Regions from separate parts of the Trichocoleus sp. ST-U2 genome, predicted to be linked through region 3. Evidence: predicted binding sites of a transcription regulator. Region 3 holds the regulator's gene; each other region holds the start of a gene.
What was found. The regulator NtcA, encoded in region 3, controls nitrogen genes in cyanobacteria. The targets are predictions, from matches to a motif close to TTTGTANNNNNNNNTACAAA.

Region 1 (2,274 bases), on a different contig from region 3:
ATGGATGCCTAAAAAAACGTCATATAAAAAGCTCCAGAAATTTTTTCCTTGCCAGATTCCCAGAGTTTGATAACAGCCTTTTTCATCTAAGAGGGGCTTGGTGGCGTAATAAGCATTCTGGTAGTGATACCAGGGGATGGAAGGCCACAAATGATGAATGAGGTGGTAATTTTGCCCCATGATCAGCAAATTGAGGATGGGGTTGGGGTAGACTCTGGCATTTTTCCAGCGATCGCGTTCTTGATGAGGGCGATGCGGCAAATAATCAAAAAACAATCCCAGCGCCAATCCTACCAGGGCAGACGGGATAAACCAAAAATTGAGAATGTAGCCTAAGAAGTGGTACTGAATTGAAATATAGAAAATCGTCCCGACAAATAAGCGGCTCAAGAACCATTCCAAAAGTTCATATTTTCGCCACAGCTGCCGTTTAAAGAAAAATACTTCGTGGTATAAAAACCGCACCGGAATTAACCACAGGGGTCCGCCAGTAGAAACGTAATGATCTGGATCGTTTTCCGGGTCATTTACATGGGCATGATGCTGCAAATGAACCCTAGTAAATACTGGGAAGGCAAAGACTAACATCAGCGCACTGCCATGTCCCAGGATGGCATTGATGACTCGGTTACGATGGGCAGAATTATGACAAGCATCATGAATCACCGTTCCACAAATGTGCAAGGCGATCGTGTTTGTGACAAAGCAACACCAGTGAGGCCACTCCCAGAGCCAATAACCAAAGTTTGATAGCACAACCATCGCTACGGCGGCTAGAAACATGAGTAGCGTTGGGCTTAGGGACGCAGGCGGTTCCAGGAAATGTCTGGGAACTGTCAGCGGCTTTTGTGCCTCCAACAACATTGTTTTCTCCTTTTGAATGATTTAAGGGTTCTGCGGGAACTTTGCTTCGGTTTTCCCGTCACTATGGCATCTAGGGGGATATGTTGTGCAACATTGGATACACGAGAAACTGTACCCACTGATTGACAATTTTCAAAAAATACGAGCTATTTTCCTGACTTCTTACCCTTATTCCTACTAGGGAAGCGGGGGATTCTAGTCGTGCTTTCGTAGTATACGCTACGGAGACCAATTTATAAAGATTTATGAAATTAGCTCATTTAATTCAAATGATGCTAACGATAGCCAAAAAATATACAGGAGGATTGTTGATATGTCACCATATCTGTCTAGGTTCGCGTCTGAGACAAAGTCCTTAGTTGTCAAAAGTGTGGCTTTATCTGCTGGTGTAGCAATGCTACTGAATAGCGGTATCGCCTTTGCAGGTTCTGTTCAGCAAGCGCAACTGCCGGGTGTAGAAGATGAGAATACTCAGACCTCGGATGGGGATGTTGTGGTAGACACCGATGGGAGTCCAGATAGCACCACTAGTCCAGGAACGGAATCAGAGAATAGTACAACAGCTAACAAGCCACGGTTTACCTGCCAGCTAACGAACAGTCAGTATATGGTGATGTATCACCCGAAAAGCCAACCCGAGCAAGCTTATGCTTGGGCAACTCCCAGTCCTTTAGGCGGTGGTTGGACTGCGGAGAGACGCTGTAACGAAATTAGTCGCAGATTAGAATCTTATCGACCCGATGGTCTTCAGGAAATGCGGGCATCGGTGGAAAATAACTACAACGTTGTTTGCATCACGACTCAGAAAAATCCAGACTGTCGGATTGTCCTGACTGTACCTCCCGGTGAAAATCCGCAGTTAATCCGCGATCGCGTTTTCCAAAATATCAGCATTGCTGACAGCGGACAGGTGACAGAGGGCGTCAATACCTTTGTTGGGGGTCGGGATGCTCAGATGCTCAACGATCTCTTAAACTTGGGCTTATCTTCCCTCGGCGGAACCACCAATCGCTCCAGCCGTAGGTCACAAAGCGTTAACTTGCGACCTTTCTTAGATCGAGCGGATGGTGGCACCGGCACCCAGTTGAAAGGCGGAGTGCCGATGCGCTCGAATCGAGCCAATCCTCGACTAAATCCTGGTAACTTCCGTTAAAAGTTGTTGATGGGTGACAAGAGACTCAAACCCGCGATCGCATAATCAGCACAATCAATAGAATAGAGAAGATACAAAATTGTTTGGCTTCCCAATATTGAGCCGTCTGGAAGCCAGACAATTTTATTTATTTACAGATGGCGATCGCTCTTAGGAGCTAAAACAAATAAAAGCATTCCTAACACGTTGAATCTGTCAATGTTACTTTAGGGATATTGACAATAGGGTAAGTGCATAACTATGTCAGCCGTTATAAA
Region 2 (2,274 bases), on a different contig from region 3:
AGAATGCTCCTACCCGATCAAGTTAGAGTCCACTAAGAGTCTGGGAACGAGAATCTAGATGCTCTTCAGTTCTGTTTATGCCTTTGCAGAGCTTGACTTTTCTGGCGTTCCACTGCTGTGGTTGTCAGTTTTGCCATTTTTGTGATGGGTATGTCCATTCCCATTACGCGGCAAAATCACTCCATAACCACCGTGGTTGCGCTCATAAATAACGTTAATCTCACCGCTTTCGGCATTGCGGAACATATAGAAGTCATGATCCACCAGTTGCAACTGTTCCAAGGCTTCGTCCATCGTCATTGGCGGCATTGCGAAGTACTTGGTACGCACCACTTCTGAGGGGAGTTCGGGGGTGCGAGAACCAATGAGATCCTCTGGCACTGGCTCTTGTTCTACCACAATGCCAGTCTTCATTTGAGTCTGAGTCTTCTTATCCAGACGCTTTTCTTTATATTTCCGGAGTTTGCGGGCAATTTTATCGGCAACTAGGTCGATGCTCGCGTAGAGACTCTCGCTACTCTCTTCAGCACGGATTACTGTACCGTTGGCAAAGATAGTCACCTCAGCGGCTTGTTTTGGATTTATCCGGGGATTGCGAGCCACACTAAGATGCACGTTTACTTCGCTCGTCAAACTCTGAAAGTGGCTGACTGCCTTGTCAATTTTTTGATTTACGTACTCACGAATCGCGTCGGTAATTTCAATGTTTTTGCCGTGGATAACAAGCTTCATACCGGATACTCCATGCTGTACCGTTGTGATAATTCAGAAAGCTCAGCAGAATTGCGGCTTTCTCAGTAGCGATCGCGTTCCCGTTTTTTGGTGTTAGCAAACGTTGAACGGAGCCAAAACTTTGAGCAGTAGCAAATTTTTACCGATTTCACACTGTTGCTAGGATGTTCTTGCTGGCAGTCCCTCAGCTAGAGGGGTTGTCAGCAGCCCTATCGCAAATAAGCAACTGCCGATGTTCTTGTTTAGGTTTCCTAGGGTGCTATTTAACTAATGTACATTCCCCAGCTTGGTTGCGATCTCCAAGTCTATCTTTGGGGTTATTTTGAAGAGACATCCTCCCTCAACACTTGAGGTTATAACTTCAACACTAGCACTTTGTATTCTAGAGAACTTATGCCTTTGACTTCTCTTCAGAATCCTTTGCATCTTTTGACATTTCTTGATTCCAGCAGATTAATTATGCAAAAAATATAAGTCAAATTACTGTTGATTTTTGCCATGATTTTAAGTAAGTCTGAAGGGTCTGCTGGGAAAGCCTCGGAGCAACTGCGCCAACTCCGGTTATACAATCGGGGGCAGATGCCCTATTCGGCAGCTTGGGACTGGCAGCGATCGCTGGTTTCCGAACGCATCAACGATCCTAGTCTGGCGGATGCCCTGATTTTGCTAGAGCATCCGCCGGTTTACACGCTTGGGCAGGGAGCCAGTCTAGAATTTCTTAAGTTTGACCCCGCAGCAACCGACTGGGAGGTTTTCCGAGTGGAACGGGGGGGTGAGGTAACATACCACTGTCCGGGTCAGCTGGTGGGTTACCCAATCCTGAATCTGCGCTATTACCAGCAAGATTTGCACTGGTACTTGCGGCAGTTAGAAGAGGTATTGATTCGGGTGCTGGATGTTTACGGGTTAAAGGGCGATCGCGTTGCCGGAATGACTGGCGTTTGGCTGGAAGGCTGTAAGGTAGCAGCGATTGGCATTAAGGTCAGCAAGTGGATTACTATGCACGGCTTTGCCTTAAATGTTTGTCCCGACCTCACCGGATTTGAGCGCATTGTCCCTTGCGGCATTGCTGATAAGTCGGTTGGCAGTCTTGCCCAGTTCGTACCCGGAATTGACTTGCACCAGGTGCGCCAAGAAGTGGCGAAAGCCTTTGCGGAAGTTTTCCACGTTCAGCTAATTGTGCAAAATTGCTAATTGTTTATTGCTGTTTAGTCTTTATTGAGCGTATTGACCTGCAAAAAACTATCTAAGTCAGCGTAGGAGCCTGCGTAGGTCACGGTGGGCACTTCATAGCCCTTTAGATTGACGATATATTGCTTAAAACCAGTCTCTTGCTTTGCCAAAGAGATGAGATATTCGTGAGTGGTTTCTCCCACAGCAATATCCAGACCCAGTTGCTTGGTGGCAGATTCCAGACGAAATGCCGCATTCACCGTATCCCCAATCGCGGTGTAATCGGGGCGATCGCCACTGCCCGTGTTCCCAACCATTGCAAAACCCGTATTAATTCCTGCCCCAATTCGCAGCGGAAAGGGCACGGGA
Region 3 (2,274 bases):
TAAGCTGTTTTTGGGTTTGCTGAAAGCTGCTGGCAACCCGGGTCAGTTCGCTTTGAGTCTGATTTAGTTGCGCCTCCGTCTGGCCTTGTTTAGCCAGCGCAGCTGCCAAAGATCGATTAATCGCATCTAAGCGCTGCTGAGCGACAGATTGCTGGGTGCGAGCTTGAGCGAGTTCCTTCTCTACTTGCTCTTTTTGGGCGGCGGTTTTAGCAAGTTCGCTTTCGGTTTTCCGTTTCTGCTCGTTCGCTTTAGCAATATCCTTACTTGCTGTCTTGAGTTTTTTCTGCACTTCTTGGAGTCTAAAAACTCCAATCCGCAATTGTTCGCTTGTCGCAAAGATGATTGTCAGTGTTGAGGCAGAAATCGTTAGTCCCGTTAGAATCGTTACTAAAACAGCTGTTTTGCGGGGACGCAGATTGAACAACGACAGGCGTGCTTTTCCCACGCGCGTGCCAATGCGATCGCCTACCGTTGCGATGACGCTTCCCAACACTAAAATAGACAAAATCAGGAAGAGCGCACTGTCGGTCATTGTCTGCTACAGTCATTCCAGTTACAGCCTATCGCATCGCAGGCTAGAGAAAGGGTTAACAGGAATTAAAGATCGAAGGTGAAATCGGAAAGGTTAAAGGTTGCAAGGTTGAAAACTATCCGCTTAAAACCTGAGACCTTTTAACTGAACTCCCGACTAAATGTTAAAACTTGATAACTTGCTCGCGCTACCATGCCGTTTTAACCGACAACCTAACCGACAACCTGACCAAAGCCTCTAGCTGTTTTCAAGTAAACTGCTGACTCAGTGTAACTGGGTTGTGTACCGTAATTTTTTTCTTGTGGATAGAAATCATTTTTTCCTCCCGCAAATCTCCCAGTAAGCGGGTGACTGTTACCCTAGTGGAGCCAATTGCTTCAGCGATCGCTTGATGAGAAAGCTTCAGATCGATCGTAATTCCATTGGCGGTAGGAACGCCAAAATCACGGCACAGAATCAATAGAAAACTCACCAAGCGCGATCCCATATCTCGGTGAGCTAATGTCTCAATCATCATTTCTGTTTGCAAAATGCGCGAAGAAAGCCCTCGCAGCATCAACATCGATAGCTCCGGATTATCCTTGAGCGATTGCTCTACCTGATCGATCGGTGCCGAAAGCAGCTCCACTGGCGTAAATGCTACAGCGTGATAAAACCGATCCGAACGATGCCCTGTAATTAAGGACAGTACTCCAAAAACGCTGTTTTCTCGCAGCAGCGCCACGGTAATTTCTTCCCCAGCTTCATACACGCGAGACAGCTTTACTGCACCTTTGAGCAAAAAGTATACCCGTTCAGCCGGGTCTCCTGGGAAAAAGATCGTCTTGCCCCGCTCAAAAGTTTCCACCACGGGTGGAAACGCCCCACCTCCCAGTTGACGGAACACAGCTGCTAGCGGTCTATCTTGCGTCACTGCCACTTCCTTTTTCCTAAATGCTGCCCTACAGACTTCTGCAACTTTCTGTCGGAGGAACTTTAACCATAGCAAAACAACTATGAGAGTTTTCTGACATTAGACACAGATAAACTGACTTCCAAGCGGTTTTTGTGCTATTTGATACAAAATTTTAAAGTAGTTTCCCCGGCTACCTTCTTTAGTTCTCTCCCTGCTCAAGGCAAGTAAGATTATGACGGAAAATGTTGATATCTTGACAGTATCTGCGCTATCGGGTGGGATGCATGGTGAGTAAGGAGGCACGCTCCTTACCCGTACTAGACAGCCTTGCTCCGGGCGATCGCGATCTTGAATACTCCCCTAAATCGGATATCCTCTAATATTGCCTTCAAAATCGACATTTATGCTAGATTTAACCGGAAAAAACGCCCTTGTCACCGGCATTGCCAACAATCGATCGATCGCCTGGGGGATTGCTCAGCAACTGCACCAAGCGGGTGCGAATCTAGGAGTGACTTACCTGCCAGACGACCGAGGCCGCTTTGAAAAAAAAGTGGCAGAGTTGGTAGAACCCCTCAACCCCAGCTTATTTTTACCCTGCGATGTCCAGAATGAGACCCAAATTCAGTCTACATTTGACGCCATCCGCGATAAGTGGGGCAAGCTAGACATCCTGATCCATTGTCTTGCTTTTGCGAACAAGGAAGATTTATCAGGTGATTTTAGTACCACTACTCGTGCTGGCTTCACCCAAGCTCTAGAAATTAGTACCTATTCGCTGGTACAACTTGCTGGGTCAGCAAAACCACTGATGACAGAAGGTGGCAGCATTGTCACGCTGACTTAT

Region 1: crtR (beta-carotene hydroxylase) is a predicted target of NtcA. The motif match lies at 1,071-1,090, and genes of this name have one in related genera.
Region 2: lipB (lipoyl(octanoyl) transferase LipB) is a predicted target of NtcA. The motif match lies at 1,107-1,126, and genes of this name have one in related genera.

The regions. Positions count from the first base shown of each region.
Region 1 covers NZ_JAMPJY010000004.1:54,632-56,905, reverse strand. Annotated here, with positions in the region: gene crtR (beta-carotene hydroxylase) at 1-864, opposite strand, end outside; gene NC996_RS03720 (COP23 domain-containing protein) at 1,178-2,017, shown strand; gene NC996_RS03715 (CHAT domain-containing protein) at 2,258-2,274, shown strand, end outside.
Region 2 covers NZ_JAMPJY010000035.1:16,715-18,988, forward strand. Annotated here, with positions in the region: gene raiA (ribosome-associated translation inhibitor RaiA) at 76-732, opposite strand; gene lipB (lipoyl(octanoyl) transferase LipB) at 1,231-1,926, shown strand; gene NC996_RS20335 (FHA domain-containing protein) at 1,941-2,274, opposite strand, start outside.
Region 3 covers NZ_JAMPJY010000023.1:58,790-61,063, reverse strand. Annotated here, with positions in the region: gene NC996_RS16340 (DUF3084 domain-containing protein) at 1-532, opposite strand, end outside; gene ntcA (global nitrogen regulator NtcA) at 780-1,451, opposite strand; gene fabI (enoyl-ACP reductase FabI) at 1,831-2,274, shown strand, end outside.